3 regions of the Sodalis sp. RH16 genome follow, and region 3 is predicted to be linked to each of the others. Evidence: riboswitches for the same ligand, from Rfam matches in the RefSeq annotation. Region 3 holds a riboswitch; each other region holds the start of a gene.

Region 1 (7,439 bases), 1.5 Mb from region 3:
ACCGGCGTAGCGAAAAGCCTAAAGATCGCTTTTCTTGGGTTGCCAGCGGCAAAAATCTTCGTTGGCGACCAATAATAACTGGGTTCCTTCGGGGGCCTCTAGCCACGCCACTCCCAGCGGCCGGGCTGAATGTGTTGATCGCGCCGCTATCCACGACAGGGAACGCCCGTCGAAATTGGGATTAACAGCCTTGTCCTGGCAGTTATACATTGCGCCGTCTCTCCACTGTCCTTGCACCAGATGCACATGGCCCACGCGTAATGAATGACTGTCTTGAAGCAGGCGATTGGCTTCGAACTGATAGAGGGCCAATTCGTCGTCACTGAGTTTTTCCCGTACTTGATCCCGCTGGCGCTGCATAAAACTCACGTTGCCTTTGTCATCAAAACGGATTTGCACTACCTGTGCATGGGCACCGTTCTGCGTACGGTTGATTTGACGCACCTGGTCGTCCAGATACTGGTAGCGGGTAATAGTCGTATTATCCCCTTCATAGGGGCTGTAGACACTGAGAATGGTGACCGCTCGCTGCGCCTGGTCGTCGTTGCGCCATAAACGCACTACGCCCCGGTCGGCAATATAGCCGCTGGCGGTGAAGGAAGGCAGTTGGTCCTGGCGGTGACTACAGGCGTTGAGCATAACGGCAAACAGCCCAATCCAGCCCCACCGGCGCGCAAACAAAAGGGGCATAGTAGCCCCTCCGCTTAATCTTTTCACCAACACACTGTATTTACTTAACAGCGTCTTTCAGGGCCTTGCCAGAAACAAATGCGGGCACATTGGCCGCAGCAATTTTGATTTCTTTGCCGGTCTGAGGATTGCGTCCAGTGCGTTCGCTACGATGATTAATTTTGAAAGTACCGAAACCAACCAATTGTACTGCATCACCCTCTTTTAGAGACTCAGTAATTGCCGCCAAAGTGGATTCCAATGCTGACTTTGCCTGTGCCTTGGAAAGATCAGCCTTATCAGCAATTACATCAATCAGTTGAGTCTTGTTCATATGTTATCCTTACAGTGTGTTTATCGCTTGCTAAGCATCGAGTGCGACGGATATGCCAAAAATTTAGCGCTCTCCTGCAAACACGCACCGATAGCCACTTTTTTTATGCCCCCCCAAATGTAGACCAGACAGGGTGCAGATGTGAAGTCTTAAGACATGGCAAAACAGGTCTTAAATCACGTTTTATTGCCTTATTGCTGTAAATTTATCCCAATATTGCTAATTCCGGCTTCGCGCAGGTCTGCCCGCAGTCCCTTTATTAAATCTAGGTCGCGATTTTCACAGGCCGCCAACAAGCGAAAAATCTCCCATTGGATATCCCATTCTTGCTCAATGGCGGGTAATGCGCTCAGCTCTTCATCGGGCATTTCCCGTTCAGCTTCGGTCATTTCCAGCATTGCTACCGTATGGATGGAAGTTTCACTTACGCTGACGGCATGTGCCAGCGTCTCACCACTTAAATACGAATGCAATAATTCACTAAGCGCGACACAAGCATCGATCGCCGGGTAAACACCATAAAAATCGAAGTCATCGGCCGCGGGAATACAGTCTTCCAGCTTTTCTAATTGTAAATCAAAATTGACCTTAGCATCTTTAACTACCTGTGTCTCCCAAACCAGGTCGAGAATGCGACGATAAATCGCTGCTTCGCCAAAACCGGTTTGCGTACAGAACAAATGGTAGTTGGGATACATCCGCTCGCACAGCGATGCCATAAAAATCACGTGTTGCCAGCTGTCCAGCTTCTCCAGACGCAAATGTATCGGATTACGTAACATCGCACTATCTCAATATTCTTAATATTGCGAAGCAGTGTACCCGAAATTGCCCGGTTCCCCTATTGCGGATTAAACAAGTCCGGGCTTTCCTGATCTTGCCGCCAGCGCTGAAACGCCATGCGATTCGAGGCCACCGCATCCGCCCAGCGGGTAGGTTCAGGCAAACGGTATCCTCTCATACACAGGCGCACCCAATGCAGCGCGCTGTCCAAACCCACCCGATGCCCGGTGGAGATAAACAGCGGATTACAGCGTAATTTACTGCGCCATACCCAGGCGACCTGCTCACCTTTATCGATGAGAGGAGCCCTGGCGTCCGGTTCATCGCTCAGCGGCTCGAAACGACCGCACAAGCGGCGTTTCGCCACGCCGATGGTGGGCCGGTCGATTAATAGGCCAAAGTGACTGGCGACCCCCAAACGGCGCGGATGGGAGATGCCGTGGCCGTCCACAAAGACCAAATCCGGCTGCTGCGAAAGACGCTGCCATGCGGCCAGTAGGGCCGGGTACTCCCTGAAGGACAAAAAGCCGGGAATATACGGCATGGTGGTATTGATACGCGCCACCTGATACTCGATGAGCTCCAGGGACGGAAAGCGCAGCAGAGCAATGGCCGCGCGGGTCACCTCGCCCCCTTGTTCAAATCCCACATCGGCGCCGGCGATGATTGACGGGGTCTCGAAATCAAAAGCGTCATGACGGATAACATTTCCCGCGGTGGCGATTTGCTGCGCACGTAATCCGGCTATATCCACAATTTCCATAATGCCAGCTCCTACGGGTGATAACCTCAGCGTCAACGAATGATAACGCCGGCGACTACATGTGGTAAGGATTAAGGGTGATAAGGACGCGACAGGCGGTGTACCGCCTCCACCAATACGCCGGCGTTTTCCGGCGGCACATCCTGGTGAATGCCATGCCCCAGGTTAAACACATGTCCTTCCCCGTACCCGAAACCCGCAAGTATTTCAGCGGCTTCCAGCTCGATGCGCTGCGGTTGGGCGTACAGTATCGACGGATCCATATTGCCTTGCAGAGCCACTTTATCTCCCACGAGGCGGCGGGCGTCGCCGATGTCGGTGCTCCAGTCAAGGCCCAGGGCGTCGCAACCGGTTTGGGCCATCTGTGCCAGCCACTGTCCGCCGCCCTTGGTGAACAAGGTCACCGGCACCCGGCGCCCTTCGTTCTCCCGCAGCAGACCGTCGATGATTTTATGCATGTAAGCGAGAGAGAATTCCCGGTAGCCATTACCGGTAAGCACACCGCCCCAGGTATCGAAAATCATCACCGCCTGGACGCCGGCGCGAATCTGGGCGTTCAGATAAAGCGTGACGCTATCCGCCAGTTTGTCCAGCAGCAGATGCAGGCTCTTCGGTTCCGTATACATCAATTTTTTGATTTTGGTGAAGGATTTGCTGCTGCCGCCTTCAACCATGTAGGTTGCCAGGGTCCAGGGACTGCCGGAGAAGCCGATTAAAGGCACCTCGCCGCGCAGATTTTTTCGGATGGTACGCACCGCGTTCATGACATACACCAATTCCTGCTCGGGATCGGGAATGGGTAATTTTGTTATGTCGCCGAAAGATAAGAGGGGCCGCTCGAAACGCGGCCCCTCTCCCTGTTCAAAATAGAGTCCCAATCCCATGGCATCGGGGATGGTCAGAATATCGGAAAACAGAATCGCCGCGTCAAGGGGATAACGCCTTAACGGCTGCAGCGTCACCTCGCAGGCCAATTCAGCGTTTTTGCACAGCGACATGAAATCCCCGGCCTCGGCGCGGGTCGCCTGGTATTCCGGCAGGTAGCGACCGGCCTGCCGCATCATCCAGACCGGGGTCATATCCACCGGCTGGCGCAGCAGGGCGCGCAGGTAACGATCGTTTTTCAATTCATCCATGCTGGATTTCCTTTGTTATTAACGGGTTGTCGCAATAGAGCTGTCGGCATCCCGATCCGCGCGACATAGGGCCACCGTATCCTCGATTAACCGGCGGGCCACGGTGCCCGGCGGCGGCAATAACGGCAATGCATCGTAACGATACCAGCCGGCATCCAGGATCTCGCTGTGATCGGGGGTGATGTCGCCACCGTCATACTCCGCCATAAAAGCCATCATCAGCGAATGGGGAAAAGGCCATGGCTGAGAGGTGACATAGCGTACATTCTTCACCTTCACCTTGGTCTCTTCCATGACCTCGCGGGCCACCGTTTGCTCCAGCGTTTCACCCACTTCGACGAATCCGGCCAGCACGGTATAGATGCCGCCGCGATGGCGGGTATGCTGGGCCAGCAAAATTTCATCGCCCCGGCGAATCGCAACTATAATGCATGGAGCGATTTGCGGGTAATAGCGTTCATGGCAATGATCGCACAGGCAAGCCCACTCTTTGCCGCTAATGCGCATGGTATGTCCGCAGTAGCCGCAAAACCGGTGGGCCCGGTAGAATTCCGCCAGTTGGACACCCCGCCCTGCCAATTGGAACAGGCCGGGGTCTTGGTCAATGATCTGCCGGACCGATCCCATATCCCGGGGCATGGTATGGCGTACCAGCCAGGCGGTAGACCCTGCCCATTCGCCGATGGGGGTTGCAGTAAACCCCTGCAGCGACCAGGCGGAGGCCAAACCAAACGGCAATTCCCCTTGGGGTAACCACAATTTGCTGTTCTGGCTGACGACCCACCAGCCGTGTTCGTTACCGCTGAGTTCTTGTTCCATTTTAGTTGCACTACCCCTTTTTCACTGGCAATCTAGAATTTAGCTTTAAAAGATAAATAACGCAGCGTTACTTTTATTACATCGGAGTCTGTCATGTTAAACCAGCTGGAAATCTTGGCTCAACGGGTTGGCGGCAGTAACGAACTTATTGACCAATGGCTGGTGGCCCGCCGGGGCTTACTGGTTGCTTATTACCATCTCATCGGTCTTAAGCCCAACAAAGAAAAGCATACTCCTCTGGATGAAAACGCGCTGGACGACTTTTGCCATCATCTCGTGGACTATCTGTCCGCCGGCCATTTTCATGTGTACGATCGTATCGTGCCGGAGGCGGACGAAAGCGGTCCCAACCGTCTTTTAATAACGCAGATCTACCAGGCTTTGCAGGAAAATACGCAACAAATCATGTCGTTTTATGACAGCCAATTTGAGACCGCCGTGGATCATGACAACTGCATGGAGTTCCAGGAAGCCCTTTCCGGCGTCGGCGAGGCGCTGGGCACCCGGTTTTCGCTGGAGGACAAGCTGATTCAAAAGGCGTTGGAGCACCGAGCGGACTATCGGCCCTCGGAACCCGCCGCCAATAATGACCCGGATGCCTCGCGCCTGGCTTAACGCCGGGTCTGAGCATCCTTTTCGGCTCATCTGAGCCGCAACGCTGACCAATCGCCCCGGCGTCAACGAGTAGGGGCACTTTGTCAGCAAACGTTGGCTCGTGATGAGCCGGTATCTTGTCGGAGTGCCTAGCGCGTACATTACGCCAGGCTGAGACCGTTAATTCGGGATCCGCGGAACCTGATCGGGTTAATACCCGCGAAGGGAACAAGAGTAATTCAACGCCAAGAATCATCGTCGATCGACATATGATTCCAGCCCTGTCTTATTACTCCCGTAGCGCTCCGGACAAGCAATTTTCCCTAACTTCTTTATAAGGAATTGCTATGTCTCTACCCACCACTCCTTCCCGCCGCGAACAGCGGGCACAGGCCCAGGATTTTATCAACCGCCTGAAAGGCGAGGCGTTCCCCCAGTCCCGCCGCATTTATTTGCAGGGCAGCAGTGCCGATATCCGGGTGCCGATGCGTGAAATACAGCTCAGTCCGACCATGATCGGCGGTGATAAAAGCGCCCCCCGATATGAACAGAACGAGCCGGTGCCGATATACGATACCGCCGGACCCTATGGCGACCCGGAGATATCCATTGACGTACGCGCCGGTTTGTTTCCGTTGCGTGCCAACTGGATCGAACGCCGGGCGGATACCGAAACCGTCAGTGAATTAAGCTCTCGTTACAGCGGGGAGCGGCGTGCCGACGACGGTCTGGATGAAATCCGTTTTGCACCGGGCCATATGCCGCAGCGCGCCAAACCTGGGCGCTGCGTCACACAGTTACATTACGCCCGGGCGGGTATCGTGACGCCGGAAATGGAGTTCATTGCGCTGCGTGAAAACATGGGCCGTGAACGAATCCGCGGCGAGGTGCTATTGCAACAGCATCCCGGCCATGGCTTCGGCGCCGAGCTGCCGGAAAATATCACGCCGGAATTCGTGCGGCGGGAGGTTGCCGAGGGCCGCGCCATCATCCCCGCCAATATCAACCATCCCGAATCGGAGCCGATGATTATCGGCCGCAATTTTCTGGTGAAGGTCAATGCCAACATCGGCAACTCGGCGGTAAGTTCTTCCATCGAAGAAGAAGTGGAAAAACTGGTATGGTCCACGCGCTGGGGCGCGGATACCGTAATGGATCTCTCCACCGGACGCTATATCCACGAAACACGGGAATGGATACTGCGCAACAGCCCGGTCCCCATCGGTACGGTGCCCATCTACCAGGCGCTGGAAAAGGTCAACGGCGTGGCGGAGAATCTGACCTGGGAAACGTTCCGCGATACCCTCTTGGAGCAGGCGGAACAAGGGGTGGACTACTTTACCATTCATGCCGGCGTGCTGCTGCGCTATGTGCCCATGACCGCCAAACGGTTAACCGGCATCGTCTCCCGCGGCGGTTCCATTATGGCGAAATGGTGTTTGTCACATCACAAGGAAAGCTTTCTGTATGAACATTTCCGCGAAATCTGCCAAATCTGCGCCGCCTATGATGTAGCGCTGTCGCTGGGCGACGGCCTGCGCCCCGGCTCCATCCAGGACGCCAACGATGAGGCGCAGTTCGCCGAACTCTATACCCTTGGCGAGCTCACCAAAATCGCGTGGGAATATGACGTCCAGGTCATGATAGAAGGCCCCGGCCATATCCCGATGCATATGATTCGCCGCAATATGACCGAGCAGTTGGAGCACTGCCACGAAGCTCCCTTTTACACTCTCGGACCGCTGACAACCGATATCGCCCCCGGTTATGACCATTTTACCTCCGGCATCGGCGCGGCGCTTATCGGCTGGTTCGGCTGCGCCATGCTGTGCTACGTCACGCCCAAGGAACATTTGGGCCTGCCGAATAAAGAGGACGTGAAGCAAGGGCTAATCACCTACAAAATCGCCGCCCACGCTGCGGATCTGGCCAAAGGCCACCCCGGCGCGCAAATTCGCGATAACGCCATGTCCAAGGCGCGTTTTGAATTCCGCTGGGAAGATCAGTTCAACCTGGCGCTGGACCCCGCCACGGCACGCGCATACCACGATGAAACCCTGCCCCAGGAGTCCGGTAAGGTGGCGCATTTTTGTTCCATGTGCGGTCCTAAGTTCTGTTCAATGAAGATTTCCCAGGAAGTCAGGGATTATGCCGCCGCTCAGGCCATCGACGTTCAGCAAAGCGGCATGGATACGATGTCGGCCGAATTCCGCGCCCATGGCGGGGAAATCTATCTGACGCCCACTGAAGCGGGGATAGCTAAATGAATGCACTCAACGCACCTTTTGCCCCCACCGCCCATCGGCTGGGGCTCTATCCGGTGGTGGACTCCCTGGCCTGG
Region 2 (7,439 bases), 510 kb from region 3:
CGCTCATGGGGCAAATTGACGTGGCTGGTATCCCAAGCGGATAACTCGTATGACAGGATGGTGACATAACTTCCATCCCCGCCAAGTGTCCCCCAGGTGCCATGCACATATATTCCGCCTATCTTATAATTGCCCGTCCTATATGCCGGCGAACTGAGGTAATACTGGTATTGATAAAAATCGGGTATAATGAGATCGGTCGTAATGAACTCGGTATTGCACCCATCACCATGCTGGCGAGGATCATGGTGAAAATTTATGCCTGCCGAGGCATCCACAGGTTTGCCGGCCGGATAGACCAATTCTATAAAATCCTGCTCGGCGATAAGCTGTAAAATGGCATTGAGATGATTAGCGCTAGGGTTAACCTCTGACAAAACAACTTTAAAATAGCGATCAAAACCATAAATTTCGTCCACGGCGGATGAATTCGCCGGATAAGACCTAGCGGTTTTTTCCAATAATTTATGTACCTCGCAAGTGGTTATGTTTCTATTCAATAATGCTTTTATATGCTGCGCCTCAGCTTGATAAGTGCAAGCGTTACCATTTTTTTTTAACACCTTGAATACGATATAGAGATATTCGACACCTTGCTGCGCATAGTGATCTATTTTGCCGTGATTGATATTTAACATGATTTAAGTATCCTGGTGTCGGCGAACGAGAAATATTGATGTAACTCTATGAATTATATAAAATAAGCATTATTTTTTATCTAAATTTTTTAGCGGTAGATCCTGCTTTAAATATTATTGGAAATGAAAGGTACATACAATCTTTCACTCATTTCAGATCATATTATGAATGAAAGAAAATAATGTGAAGTGCTTCAAGAGTGCCATATTCGGTCATTTAACCCAATCATAGTGCTAATTATTGCCGGGTCGTTGTGCCTGGGCAATAATATTGATTGTTATAAGCATATAATCTGGCGGGCAAAATTGCGATATCATCAAAATATCACCAAGCCTGCCGCAATCGTGCAAACGTGCAAACGTGCAAACGTGCAAACGTGCAAACGTGCAATCGTGCAATCGTGCAAGCATGCGGCCTTCGGACGAGCGTGAGGGGCGGGAGCGTTTGTCGCCCATGGCTACCTGCTTGCTATCTGCCGCCGTCGCCGGGCTTGATACCCAATATGGCGGCCTCGGGCGCCTCTCCCGAGGCCAGGCGGCGGGTCGGACCGTCATAATAAACGCGGCCGTCCACGATCAGCAGGGTGCGCGGCGCGATACGCACGGCGTCATCCAGATTGTGCGATACCATCAGCAGCGTCAGGCCGCGCTGGTTGCAGACCTCCTCCACCCGTTGCAGCATATCGTTGCGCAGCGCCGGGTCCAAGGCGGAAAACGGCTCGTCCAGCAACAGAATCGGCCGATCCCGCACCAGACAGCGCGCCAGCGCCGCCCGCTGGCGCTGGCCGCCGGATAACTGGCCCGGCAACCGCTGCAGCAGGTCTTCAAGCCCCACCTGCAGCGCCACGCCTTGCACCCGATCCCGTTGTTCGGCGGTGAGCCGCAGGCCGGGATGCAGGCCGAGGCCGATGTTTTCCGCCACCGTAAGATGGGCAAACAGGTTGTTTTCCTGGAACAGCATGGATACCGGTCGCCGATCGGGCGGGGTGTTACTGTGATCCTCGCCGTTCAGCGCTATCCGGCCGCAGTCCGGCGATAAAAAGCCGGCGATGAGATTGAGCAGCGTGCTTTTCCCCGCGCCGCTCGGCCCGAGCACCGCGACCTTTTCACCCGCCGCCAGCCGCAGATCGAAACGCATCGGCAGATGACGGTAAAGATAGGTCACGTTATCAAGCTGGATCATGGGACTCCGAGAGTTTTTCAATGACGGAAAACAGTATAAAGCACAACAGCAGCAGGACCAGCGCGCTCACCGCTCCGTCCTGACTGTGGTAGGCGCCGATTTGCTGATAGAGGTAGTAAGGCAGGGTGCGGAAATGTTCGTTGCCGAACAGGGCCACCACGCCGAAATCCCCGATGGAAAGAATGCTGGCAAAGGCCATCGCCCGTCCGAGGGGCTGTCGCAGCGCCCGCCACTCCACCACGTTTAACCGCGCCGCGCCCCGGATGCCCAGGGACAGGCACAGACGGTTGTAGCGCTCCGCCACGTCCAGCATCGGTGTTTCCAGAATTTTCAACGCATAGGGTACGGCCATCAGGGCGTTGGTCAGTATCACCAGCCCATAGGGTGACTGCGGTAGCCCGACGCTGTTATTGGCCAGCAGAAAGAAGCCGGCGGCCAGGACAATGCCCGGCATCGCCAGGATCAGCATGCCGCTCAGGTCGAGCATCTGCGCTCCCCATAAAGAACGGCGTAACCGCAGTTCCCGGCTGCTCCATAACAGCATCAGCGTTAGGGTAATACACAGCAGGCCGGCGCCGAGGGCAATCCGTAACGAGGTGAGCATGGCCGACCATAAGGCTGGCCGGGCCAGGGCCGAGGCAAGGTCGCGGTTGATACCGTCGGCGACCACCGCCAGCAAGGGGGGCAGCAACAAGAGCAATGCCATGACGATAACGATCCCGTCGATGATTCTTCCCCGGTGCCTGTCGCGGGGATTGCGCCAGGCTGACGGCCGGGTGTCCCCCACCGGAAAAGCCTTGGCCAGACGCTGGCTGAACAGTACCAGGCCCAGGCAGCAGATCATTTGCAGCAATGCCAGCAGCGCCGCGCGGCCGGGATCGTAGTCGTAGCTCAGCGCTTGGTAAATGGCCAGTTCGATGGTGGTGGCTCCGGGCCCGCCCCCCAGGGATAGCACGGTGGCGAAACTGGCGAAGCACAGCATAAAAATCAGCGCCGCCGCCGGCAGTAGCTGACGGCGCAACCAGGGCCACTCCAGCAGCCGGAAAAAATTCCAGCCGCTGATATTGAGCTGTGCCGCCAGCTGGCGGTGTTCCACCGGGATACTTTCCAGTCCCTGCAGCAGCAGCCGCGTCGCCAGCGGCAGGTTAAAAAAGACATGGGCCAGCAGAATACCCGGCAAACCATAGGGGGAGAAACCATAAGGCAGGTGCAGCGCCGCGCTTATCTGCGCCAGCCAGCCCTGGCGGCCGTAAACGTCCAATATACCGAATACCGCCACCAGCACCGGCATCACCAGCGTCATGGCGCAAAAGCGCAGCAGCAGCAGGCGGCCGGGGAAACGACGGCGAAAAAGCGCCCGGGCGAGAAAAATCGCCGGCAAGACCGACAGTACCGCCGACAGCAGCGCCTGCCAGAGGGTAAAACGCAGCACATGGCGAAGATAGCCGTCGGTCAGCATATCCCGCCATTGGGCGGCCGGGGCATTGATCCATAACGCGCCCACGGCCGACAGCGCAATGGCGGCCAGCAGCGTGGCCGCCAACAGTCCCGGCCATAGCCAGCGGGGGATTATTGGCTGACGGCGCGCAGCCATGTCTGGGTCCAATTGTTCCGTTGTTTCGCCACTTCCTGCGGCGTATAGGACAGCGTTTTTTGCGGCGGCTGGTCAAAACCGGCCGGCAGCGGAGTCTTTATCACCGGGTACATCCAGTTGCCGGTGGGGATGGTCTGCTGGAAGGCCGGCGTCACCATAAAATGCATAAACTGCTGCGCCAGCTCGGGATTTTTACTGGCGGCCAGTTGGCCGGCCACTTCCACCTGCACATAATGCCCTTCGCTGAAGGACGCGGCGGCGTAATTATCCTTTTTCTCTTCCACTATATGGTAGGCCGGCGAGGTGGTGTAGCTGAGCACCATATCCGCTTCCCCTTTCAGGAACAGCCCATAGGCCTCGCTCCAGCCCTTGGGCACGGTAACGGTCTTTTTCGCCAGACGTTGCCAGGCCTGTGGCGCGTCGTCGCCATAGACTTTTTGCACCCACAGCAGTAAACCCAGTCCGGGGGTGCTGGTGCGGGGATCTTCATAGATGATTTTCAGCGGCGCCGGGCCATCGATAAGCTCATGCAGGCTGGCGGGGGGATTTTTAAGCTTGTTTTTATCGTAGACAAAGGCGAAATAGCCGTAATCAAAAGGCAGAAAAGTAGCGTCATGCCAGCCGCCGGGCAGGGTAAGTCCTGCGGTATCCACGTTATGGGGTTTAAACAGATGGGTATCCTGGGCGGCCTGGATCAGATTATCATCCAACCCTACCACCACATCCGCACTGCTTTTTTTCCCTTCGATGCGCAGGCGATTGAGCAGCGCGACGCCGTCTTCCTGGACGATGAATTTCAGTTCACAGCCGCATTGGGCTTCAAAGGCCTTTTTAATAGCCGGGCCGGGACCCCATTCGGAGGCGAATGAATCATAGGTGTAAACCGTCAATACGGGTTTTGCCCATGCGGGTATGGAAGCCAGTAAAATAAGGGAAGGTAACCATTTTTTTATCACGTTGCGCTCCTGAAAAGAAGTATGGCAAAGGAGTTCTGAGGCAGCGCGGCGCGCTCTCAAATCCCTTCGCCGGTATTAACCGGATCAGGTTCGACGGGTGTGGTCTCAGCGAAATTCACCGGCGGCATAGCGCCGGAAAAAATCGCACCCCGTTGAGAACGCGTTCATTGTAATGGGTTTGTTCGCCTCTTGACAGCGTTTAGGAATCCGGCGGCGCAAACCAGGCGGATTTGAAATCGAACCAGCCGAGGGCATTCATGCGCACGCCGCGCATGCTGCGTTGCCCTTGCAATATCATCCGGTGGTGAAACAGAGGGTGCAGGCGATAATCGGTGACCAGCGCGCTGCACCACTCCGCCAGCGGTAATTGCCGGCTGCGCCAGGTTTGCGCTATCCGGGCGAAATCAGTTTGCAGGCAGTGATGCAGTAACGGCATTTCATAGAAGGTAGCGAACAGCGAGAATTCCAGCGGCGGGGAGAAGTTGGCGCTGCCAAGCCAAATGTCGCTCTGCGCCGCGCCCTGATGCCAGGCTTCGTAGTTCAGGGTGTTGACGGTCAACTGGATATCCAGTCGTGCCAGGACCTCGGTCAAGGCGCGGCATAAATCATCAAATTCGGAATGGGCGTGGTAAACCGTCAGCCTGAGATGGGTCAGTCCCGACGGTTTCGGGCGCGCCTCGGCGACCTTGTTGTGGTGCCAGCGCGGCAGGATACCGTAGGCCGGCGACCAGTAGTGCTGATAGGCCGGTCCGGCCTGCACCAGCATGGATATCGGGTCGATGTTTTCGCAGAGCCAGCGGCGATGTTCCGGGTTTTGCATCAGCGGCGAGCGCTGATCGAACAGAATAAAATAGCAGCCGTCCCCCAGGCGGGTTTCCAGCTCATCATGGCCGCTGTCGTCCCCTTGCAGTTGCACCCCTGAGTAGGTCAGCTCAGCGGTAAGATCCGGCAATACCCAGATATTCACCTCATCAATCAGTGCTCGATAGCCGAAATAGTCATCAAAAGCCCGGATTTTCAGCTGGCTCGGGCCATTGTTGACCACGGCGTAGGGCCCGGTGCCGATGGGACGTCGGGTAAAATCAGGTAATGTTTGCCACTCCTGCGGCAAGATCATGGCCGATACGCTGCTCAGCAGCCAGGGCAGCCATTCGTCCGGCGCGGACAGGGTGATATCAACGGTATTGGCGGTGGCCGAGCTGACGCTATCCAGATGGCTGAACAGCGGCTGGTCTTTCAGGCGCAGCAGCGACAGGCGCACATCGTCGGTGGTCAGCTCGCGTCCATGATGAAAATGAATGGCCGGGCGCAGATAAAAACGCCAATGGAGCGCCGAGACCCGCTGCCAATGGTGGGCCAGATCCGGCTCCAGTTCCCCATTTTCCTCATTTATCCGGGTCAGGCCGCTGAAGATCTGCCGTACCACATGGTTCTCCGAGCGGCGCAGCGGCGTGCCGGGCAGCAAATTTTGCAGTGAACGATAGTAGAGGACCCGCAGAATATGCTTGCCTTGCCGGAAGCTGCGGCCCACATGGGACAACAGCATCTGGCGCACTACATCTTTGTCCCCCACCAATTGCACCAACTGGTCGATGCGATCCTGCTCCAGCAGGTCTTCGGCCCGCTGCTGTTGCAACGCCAGGCCGGTATAAAGAAACCGGAGATGTGAGTGTTTGCCGCGTCCGGCCTGGGAACGCCACTCCAGCCAGCCCATATCCTGCATCGCTTTCAGCAGGGAACGGACATGGCGCCGAGAGCAGCTGAGCACCAGCGCCAAATCCTGCAGAGTGGTCTCTTGCTCCTGCCCCTGGCAGCTTTGCCACAGGCGGATAAATTGCTGATGCAAGCGGGATGAAGTCATAAAAGAGGAACTCTCCTTCGAAAGCCGTCTATTTTTCTTCCGCTATAATAAGCCGATAATGCTTTTGTCGAAAGGGGAGCATCGAAAGGAGGCGACGGGGGCAAACAGATGAAAAAAACGACGTTACGACGATTCTATCAATGTTATCTGCGTGCCATCGGTAAAGGCGGTCGCCCTGATAAGGCTTCAAGCGCAGCAAGGATGGCGCTGTTATTACAGGTAACCCAGTGGCACATCGATAAGATGTCGGAAAACGAATACCAGCACTGGATATAATATTCTATGAATAGAGTATCCATGGTATGGAGCAATAAAAAGGATTTTGCTGCTTTGATAAACGTAAGCTTGTGAGTATTGGTGAAATCAACCAGCCGGGAAGCGAAAGCTTGCCGGTTTTTTTAATGTCAGGGGGGTAAAAGTATCTCAGAGGCGGGTGAAGATATTTATATATATTTAATTTAAAGGTTTTTTGTGAAAAAATTTATGAGGCTTCAGCTATAAAATACTTAAACGCAGCCTCGAATAGCCCGTATCGATTGGCGCACCGAGAAGAGCCAATTGGCGTCATGTCCCAGATATTAAGGCCAGCCTGCCAATAAAACGGGCTCTGTATCCTCTTCCCAGCAAATAAAAGCCGGAGAGTAAAACTCCCCGGCTTGCAACAGAATGTCAGACGACGGAAGGACCGGTGTCTTAAACACGGTGAAAAACACTACAGGCTAGTGCAGAAACACCGGCTGCTTGGCTTCGTACTCGGTAATGGCGGTCTCGTGCTGCAGCGTCAGGCCGATGCTGTCGAGGCCGTTGATCATGCAATGACGGCGAAAAGCATCTATTTCGAACGGATAGGTTTTATCGCCGGCAATCACCTGCTGCCGTTCAAGATCCACGGTAAAGGTCGTGCCTTCTTGAGCGTTCACCAAAGTAAACAGCTCATCCACCTGTTCAGCGGGCAGGGCCACCGGCAGCAATTGGCTGCTAAAGCTGTTGCCGTAAAAAATATCGGCGAAGCTCGGGGCGATTACCACCTTGAAGCCATAATCGGTCAAAGCCCAGGGCGCATGTTCGCGGGAAGAGCCGCAGCCGAAGTTTTCCCGGGCCAGCAAGATACTGGCGCCGCGATAACGGGGCTTATTCAGCACAAAGTCGGGATTGGGCTGCTGGCCGGCATTATCGAGAAAACGCCAGTCGTTGAACAAGTGCTGGC
Region 3 (7,439 bases):
AACGCCCGGAAAGCTCAAGATCAGGGCGGTCAATGCATTTTTTGCTGATTTTTTCCCCTTCCGGGTCTAAAATCGCGTCCTTCCCACAGGCGCCCGGTCTTTCACCGGGCGCCGGGCAAACTGACTTGACATCAGACGAGATTAGACATGTTTATTCCGGAACTCCTCTCCCCCGCCGGCTCATTGAAAAATATGCGCTACGCGTTTGCCTATGGCGCCGACGCCGTGTATGCCGGCCAGCCGCGCTACAGCCTGCGGGTGCGCAATAATGAATTTAACCACGAGAACCTGGCCATCGGCATCGCTGAAGCCCATAGCCTGGGGAAACAATTTTACGTTGTGGTAAATATCGCGCCCCATAACGCCAAACTGAAGACCTTTATCCGCGATCTGCAGCCGGTGGTGGCGATGGGCCCCGATGCGCTGATCATGTCCGATCCCGGCCTTATCATGATGGTGCGCCAGGCTTTTCCGGCAATGCCTATCCACCTGTCGGTGCAGGCTAACGCGGTAAACTGGGCAACGGTGAAATTCTGGCGGCAGGCCGGTCTAACGCGGGTGATCCTGTCTCGTGAACTGTCATTGGAAGAGATTGCCGAAATACGCCGGGAAGTGCCGGATATCGAACTGGAAGTGTTTGTCCACGGCGCGCTGTGCATGGCTTATTCCGGCCGCTGCCTGCTGTCCGGTTATATCAATAAACGGGATCCGAACCAGGGCGCCTGCACCAACGCCTGCCGCTGGGAATATAACGTCCGGGAAGGCAAGGAAGATGATATCGGCAATATTGTCCATCAATATGAGCCCATTCCGGTCACCGCCGTCGAGCCTACCCTTGGCATCGGCGCTCCCACCGACAAGGTCTTCATGCTGGAAGAAAAGCAGCGTCCCGGAGAGTACATGACCGCCTTCGAGGATGAGCACGGAACCTACATCATGAACTCGAAAGATCTGCGGGCCATCGCCCATGTGGAACGGCTGACGGCGATGGGGGTGCATTCGCTGAAGATCGAGGGCCGCACCAAATCCTTCTATTATTGCGCCCGGACCGCCCAGGTCTATCGCCGGGCGATTGATGATGCGGCCGCCGGCAAACCCTTTGACCCGACACTGCTGCGCACCCTGGAAGGCCTGGCCCATCGCGGCTACACCGAGGGTTTTCTTCGCCGCCATGTCCATGAGGACCAGCAAAATTACGATTACGGTTATTCGGTATCCGACACTCAGCAGTTCGTGGGAGAATTTACCGGCCACCGCCGCGACGGCCTGGCGGAAGTGGCGGTGAAAAATAAATTCTCCCTGGGGGACAGCGTCGAATTGATGACCCCCCAGGGCAATATCACGTTTACCCTCGAACAGATTACCGATATTAAAGGAAACGCCGCCCAGGTCGCTCCCGGCAACGGCCATACCGTCTATTTACCGGTGCCTGAAGCGCTGGATATCCGTTTCGCGCTACTGCTGAGGAACCTGGACGGCACCACCACCCGCGATCCGCACGGTAAATCCGCTGCCCTGCCGCTTAAGGATCGTGAAATATCCGGAAGTTAGAATTGTGTCACAATACGCCTAGCCGGCAACGCGTATGATGCGCTTGCTGAAACCAAACGGATAATAACGACCCAGCTACACCAGGAACCACCTCTTTCGCCAGCTCATCCTCCCTTGAGCTGGCTTTTTATTTTGCATTGCCGTTCCTTTACGGTTTTGACCCGCCCGCGGCAAAACGCGTTTTGTTCTTCGACTTTCCCGACGCCGACGTTAGTATCTAAACTAGATAAAGGCACTACGCCCGCCGTTGAACATCGTGCCGGGCTGGGACCACATCTCTCCCGCCCTAAGATCAACAGACAGGATTAATGGAATCAGCCATGCCACCCATACCCGCTTCATTGATTATTTTAAACGGCAAGAGCGCTGGCAACGAAGAGCTCCGGCAAGCCGTGCAGCAGCAGCGGCACGACGGCTATCCGCTGTATGTCCGCGTAACCTGGGAACACGGCGATGTGCATCGTTATGTGGAAGAAGCCGTCAAGCTGGGAGTGCAAACGGTGATTGCCGGCGGCGGCGACGGCACCATCAATGAAGTGGCGTGCGCGCTGGCGTTGTTGCCGGTAAAAGGCCGCCCAAGCCTCGGCATCCTGCCGCTGGGCACCGCCAACGACTTTGCCCAAAGCTGCGCCATCCCGGCGGAGCTGGATAAAGCGCTGGCGCTGGCCGTGCTGGGCAAAGCGACGGATATCGATCTCGCCCGGGTCAATCAGGATCGTTTTTTCATCAATATGGCCACCGGCGGCTTCGGTACCCGTATCACCAGCGAAACACCGGCGAAATTAAAATCGGTGCTGGGGGGCGCATCCTATTTCATCCACGGTTTGCTGCGCATGGACACCTTGAAAGCCGATAGCTGCGAAATCCGCGGGCCCGGCTTCAGCTGGACCGGCGACGCCCTGGTGATCGGTATCGGTAACGGCCGGCAGGCCGGCGGCGGCCAGGTATTATGTCCGGGAGCGCTTATCAATGACGGTAAGCTGCAGTTGCGTATCTTCGCCGTGGAAGAGTGGTTGCCAATATTGCTCAATAGCCTCTCCACCGACACCGAGAATCCGCATATCGTTTCCGCCACTCTGCCCTGGCTGGAGATAATCGCGCCCCATGAGGTCACCTTCAATCTGGACGGTGAACCGCTGAGAGGAAAAAAATTCCGGATTAAAGTGCTGCCGGCGGCGCTCTCATGCCGTTTGCCGCCGCAATGCCCGTTATTGGCATAAAGATTTTGATCTTACGCACAATATTGGCCGTCAAAGGCGCGTGGGTAAAGAATTTGTATAACAACTTAAGGTAATCTGTACGCAATAGATTTCGAGTTGCAGCTGTGCCGGCTGCAACTTGAAAGATGAAGGTTATATGGCATATCGCTTACCCAGGAAATTATAATGCAAGCTTTTTCACCCGACCTACCCATGCCAGAAAGCCTTTATTACAGCGCCAAAGAGACACATCCCCTGTCGACGTTAGACGAAAAGAACATTTGCTCCATGGTGGATGACCTGAAGCTCACCGACAGCGATAAAGAACATTACGTCACCGGATGGATGGGTGAAGACAGCGTGGTGGTGATTCACAATTATCGCGAAAAGCGCGGTACCTCCAACGGCTTTGTGCTGTCCAAGGAGAATCAATACCGTCTTAGCGTGCAGTCCATCGCCTTTCGCATCCCCAAAATATTTCTCTGGTTATCGCTGCGCCGCAAGCCGCGCAATGCCACCTTGATTACCTATGACACCATCGGTGAGCTGCGCAGTCCCATCGTCCAATACCGCAACCTGTTCGACAAGTCGTTAAAACTTAAATTGGAACAGGATTGGCAGGCGCTAAACGACTATATCGGTTTAGCCTGCTGGCAATTGGAAAACGGCTGCCCGCTGTGGAAACAGCTGGAACAGGCCATTACTCCTGCGGCATTGACCGCATGGGTCAACGCACCGGTTTTCGAAGAGAAGCGCCTGCAAAAGGACGGACCGTTCGAGGGCTTTTGGTCCGGCAACGTTTTTATCGCCCGTTCCAACCCCCCCTATCCGTCATTGCAGTTATTATGGCGCGATGAAGACAACCGCCTGCAGCCGGGATATATCTTTACCGCGGTACCGGATAAAAAGCAGGACAAACTCGTGCCTTCGCTGCGCATTCGTCCCCACCGCGCCGAGAAACACTATCCGCTTAACGTCTTCGACGCCCGCCATCTGCAATATGCCCGCTCGCTGTTGAGCTACGCCGAAGGTGTGTTAACCGGCATGTCACCACCACTGGTGGAAATGATGGACGGGTCCAATCCCCTGCCCGACCTCTAAATCATCGGCATGCAGCAACGCCTGCTGCAAATAGGCTTTCGCCGCCCGCAGGGTTTGCTCCCAGTCGTCATATTGCGGGCGCAACGCCGCCAACGCGGCGGACAGCGTACAGCCGGTGCCGTGGGTATGGCGGGTATTGACCCGCAGGGCATCGAACCGCAGCTCCCCGTCGGCGGTAATCAGCCAATCGGGGCTGGATTCTCCATGCAGATGGCCGCCTTTCATCACCACCGCCCGGCAACCCAAGGCCAGCAGCGCCCGGCCCTGCTCACGCATGCCGCTTTCATCGGCCGCCGGCGGGCAGTTCAATAATGCCGCCGCCTCCGGCAGGTTGGGGGTGATGATGGATGCCAGCGGCAACAGTTCATCCCTTAGCGCCGACACCGCATCCGGCGCCAGCAGGAAATCACCGCTTTTCGCCACCATAACCGTGTCCAGCACCACGAAGGGGATGGGATATTGCCGGAGTTTTTCCGCCACTACCCGGACGATATCCTCCTGCCCCAGCATGCCGATTTTGGCGCTGTCGATACGCACATCGCTGAGCACCGAGTCCAGCTGTTCACCTACAAACTCAGGAGTGATGGGATAGATGGATTGCACGCCGCGGGTATTTTGCGCCACCAGGGCGGTAATTACCGTGGTGCCGTAAGCGCCGAGGGCCGAAAAGGTTTTCATATCGGCCTGGATGCCGGCCCCGCCGCTGGGATCGGTACCGGCGATGGTCAAGAGATTCCGGATGCGGCTCATTGCAGCTGCTCTCCCTGGAGAGTATAGAGTCTATCAAGGAAATCCACGGCAAAACTGCCGGGCCCCCTGACGTCAGCCGCGGTGAGCCGGCCGGCGCGGGCCATGACTTTGCAGGCGGCGGCCACGTGCGACAAACGATCCCCCGGCAGCGCGCAAAAGGCCGCCACCACCGCCGATAACGCGCAGCCGGTCCCCGTCACCCGGGTCATCAGCGGATGGCCGTCATTGATGGACCATATCCGCTCCCCGTCGGTGACAAAATCCACCCGTCCCGTTACCGCCACCAGCGTGTGATGGTCCGTGGCCAGCTTCCGGGCGGCGGACAGGGCCAGGCTGGAATCATCGGCACTGTCCACGCCGCGTCCCAGAGCGCTCTCGCCGGCCAAGGCCAGGATCTCGGAGGCATTGCCGCGGATGGCGGCCGGGCGCAGCGGCAGGAGGCTATGGGCGAACCCGGTTCGATAGGCAAGAGGTCCCGCCGCCACCGGATCGAGTACCCACGGAGTGCCGGCCTCGTTAGCGGCCTGGACGGCGGCCAGCATGGCCTCCGCCTGGCGGCGGCGCAGCGTGCCGATATTCACCAGCAGGGCATCGGCCATGGCGCTGAATTGCGCCGCCTCTTCCGGATCGACCACCATTGCCGGCGCGGCGCCGAGCGCCAGCAGGGTATTGGCGGTAAAAGCCTGCACCACGTCATTGGTCAAGCAATGCACCAGCGGCGCATGCTGCCGAAGCAAATCAAGGGAGGCGGCCGCGGTCAGGCCGGGAAATTCCATAGGTTGTACAGTCATATTGCTCCCAGCCGGCGTTTAAGAAGACGGGATCCGGAGGAAGGGACGCCGTGACTTCCCTACGCTGGCATTATCCAGATCAGGTTATGCGGGTTAAATCTCAGTCCGCTGCGTAACAACGGACACCCCGAGTCAAGTCTGTTGATTATCCGGGTGCGGGAAGAAAAGATCAACGATCGCAGGGGACTTCCTGCAAGCCATGCCGCAACAGCATCCGGCCGATGCACCCATCGCCGGTGCGAGGCGAGGAACCTGCGCCGGTGGGGGTCAGCAGCCAGACGGGGCGATTATCAAGCCAGGCCGGCTGAACCAGCCCCGACTCGGCCAAGGCCTCGATACGGCCCAAGAGCCAGGGATCGTTATCCACCGGCAGGGAGATTGGCCAGGCCGGATTGCCAAGGCACTCATGGGAAACGTTATTCAAAATGCGTTGCAGCACCTCTTTATCAACAACATTGGAGGCGAAGGCCGTCAAAGGGAATAAAAAAAGCAGATAAGGGGCAATAATTTTACACATGTAATATAATCAATCCTATTTGCTTCCTGCTGTATTTTCAATGTCTATTACCGACACTGTCTACAACTTCGCGGCGCCGGTATCCCGTCCGATTAGATTAAAAGAGAGGGTATAAACGCAGCTACAATAAACATCAGGTTTTAGCTTTCCGAGGTGAAACCCTGAGAAAATGAATGTAATTAGCACATCAATATATGGATCTGGTTTAATAAAAATTAAATAATTTTTATTTTGGATAATAAAACAGAACACACAAGACCAGCGAAGATAATATTATCCAACCTTATCGTTCATAAAGCATTAACTGAAAAGCTTGAGCTCCATGGCACGGCTAATGGCATGTTTAGCATTGACAACGCCAAGCTTATCAATAATATTTCTTATATGAAATTTTACCGTTCCTTCTCTGATGGTAAGAATAGTGGCCACCTCGCCATAGGTTTTACCCGCGCTGGCCCAGAATAATACTTCTTTTTCCCTGGGCGATAGCAGTGCATGGGTGGGTGGGCCGCCGTAAGGCTGCATAGCGCGCATTTCGGCGCGCATAAAATTGATCACTTTTTCATGGGTGGTAATCAACAGCATCTGGAATTTTTCCTTATTTTGCTCGATGATACGATAAAAATCCGAGCTGCCGGTGCGATTGGTGAGGCTCAGCGTCGCCAGATTGTCGTCGCCGTCATGCAACGTGAAGGTATAACCGCTGTTCAGACGATAAAATTTCGACAGATTGAAAAAACTGTGCTGATGGATTATCGCCGGATTGTCAGGCCAAATAAATGGCGAAAATTTCCGGCATGCGATGATCATGACCGGATCAATTTTTTGATAGCCATGGTTTTTATATTGATTAATCCAGCCCGCCGGATAATCGGATATTATAGAGGCAGGAAAACTGTGTGATTTGTTCATCATTAAGTAAGCAAAACAAAAAACATGAGTATTCTTGAAAATCTGGATAAGATAGAGCTTAAGTTCTTTTTTCATGGCTGTGATAAAAACATCTTGGCTGTTTTCAACTGATTTTTCCATAATCTATGCCTGCAATATTAACTAATACTCATCATTTAATATTCCCGCCAGGTAATTAATGACTGGCTGAAAGGTTAATTTCAAGAGGATTTTCGATAATATAAGAGGCCAGGTATTGATGCAACTACTAATAGAACAAGGGATATCCTTATCTGTTAGGAAAATTGACCCACTGATACCTTAATACCGTCGCCGCCTCCCACCGCCCGGCGGTCCGTTGTTACCGGCCGAAACCGCGGATTCGGTCCGGAAGGGCCACAACCATCAAATTATTGACAAATTGTCTGATATAATTAAGCACCGAGTGCTTTCCCAAGAATCCATCCACTGCACCGGGTAGTTGCAGTAAGGAGAAGCTGTGCTTGTCAGGACTTATCGAGAATCAGACCGACCCTTTTTACGCACCCTGTACCTCTCTTCCCGCAAAAAATGCTGGACCTGGCTGGACGGCAGACAGTGGCATCTGGAGGATTTCGACGGTGCGACATTTGGCGAAAA

The links. A riboswitch is a leader RNA that binds a small molecule or an ion and turns the genes downstream of it on or off. The one in region 3 is predicted to bind thiamine pyrophosphate.
Region 1: linked by a shared signal. The riboswitch ahead of thiC (phosphomethylpyrimidine synthase ThiC) and the one ahead of thiM (hydroxyethylthiazole kinase) in region 3 are both predicted to bind thiamine pyrophosphate.
Region 2: linked by a shared signal. The riboswitch ahead of thiB (thiamine ABC transporter substrate binding subunit) and the one ahead of thiM (hydroxyethylthiazole kinase) in region 3 are both predicted to bind thiamine pyrophosphate.

The regions. Positions count from the first base shown of each region.
Region 1 covers NZ_CP178737.1:1,436,786-1,444,224, forward strand. Annotated here, with positions in the region: gene ACL2XJ_RS06525 (DUF1481 domain-containing protein) at 19-690, opposite strand; gene hupA (nucleoid-associated protein HU-alpha) at 731-1,003, opposite strand; gene ACL2XJ_RS06535 (YjaG family protein) at 1,195-1,785, opposite strand; gene nfi (deoxyribonuclease V) at 1,845-2,540, opposite strand; gene hemE (uroporphyrinogen decarboxylase) at 2,621-3,685, opposite strand; gene nudC (NAD(+) diphosphatase) at 3,704-4,504, opposite strand; gene rsd (sigma D regulator) at 4,598-5,119, shown strand; TPP riboswitch at 5,230-5,343, shown strand; gene thiC (phosphomethylpyrimidine synthase ThiC) at 5,446-7,365, shown strand; gene thiE (thiamine phosphate synthase) at 7,362-7,439, shown strand, end outside.
Region 2 covers NZ_CP178737.1:418,898-426,336, reverse strand. Annotated here, with positions in the region: gene ACL2XJ_RS01950 (S8 family serine peptidase) at 1-638, opposite strand, end outside; gene thiQ (thiamine ABC transporter ATP-binding protein ThiQ) at 1,108-1,821, opposite strand; gene thiP (thiamine/thiamine pyrophosphate ABC transporter permease ThiP) at 1,808-3,415, opposite strand; gene thiB (thiamine ABC transporter substrate binding subunit) at 3,391-4,371, opposite strand; TPP riboswitch at 4,415-4,533, opposite strand; gene sgrR (HTH-type transcriptional regulator SgrR) at 4,571-6,232, opposite strand; gene sgrT (glucose uptake inhibitor SgrT) at 6,341-6,508, shown strand; gene leuD (3-isopropylmalate dehydratase small subunit) at 6,952-7,439, opposite strand, start outside.
Region 3 covers NZ_CP178737.1:6,047,306-6,054,744, forward strand. Annotated here, with positions in the region: gene yegQ (tRNA 5-hydroxyuridine modification protein YegQ) at 148-1,551, shown strand; gene yegS (lipid kinase YegS) at 1,872-2,771, shown strand; gene ACL2XJ_RS27625 (hypothetical protein) at 2,937-3,851, shown strand; gene thiD (bifunctional hydroxymethylpyrimidine kinase/phosphomethylpyrimidine kinase) at 3,798-4,601, opposite strand; gene thiM (hydroxyethylthiazole kinase) at 4,598-5,392, opposite strand; TPP riboswitch at 5,432-5,532, opposite strand; gene ACL2XJ_RS27640 (hypothetical protein) at 5,562-5,909, opposite strand; gene ACL2XJ_RS27645 (helix-turn-helix transcriptional regulator) at 6,210-6,941, opposite strand; gene ACL2XJ_RS27650 (GNAT family N-acetyltransferase) at 7,300-7,439, shown strand, end outside.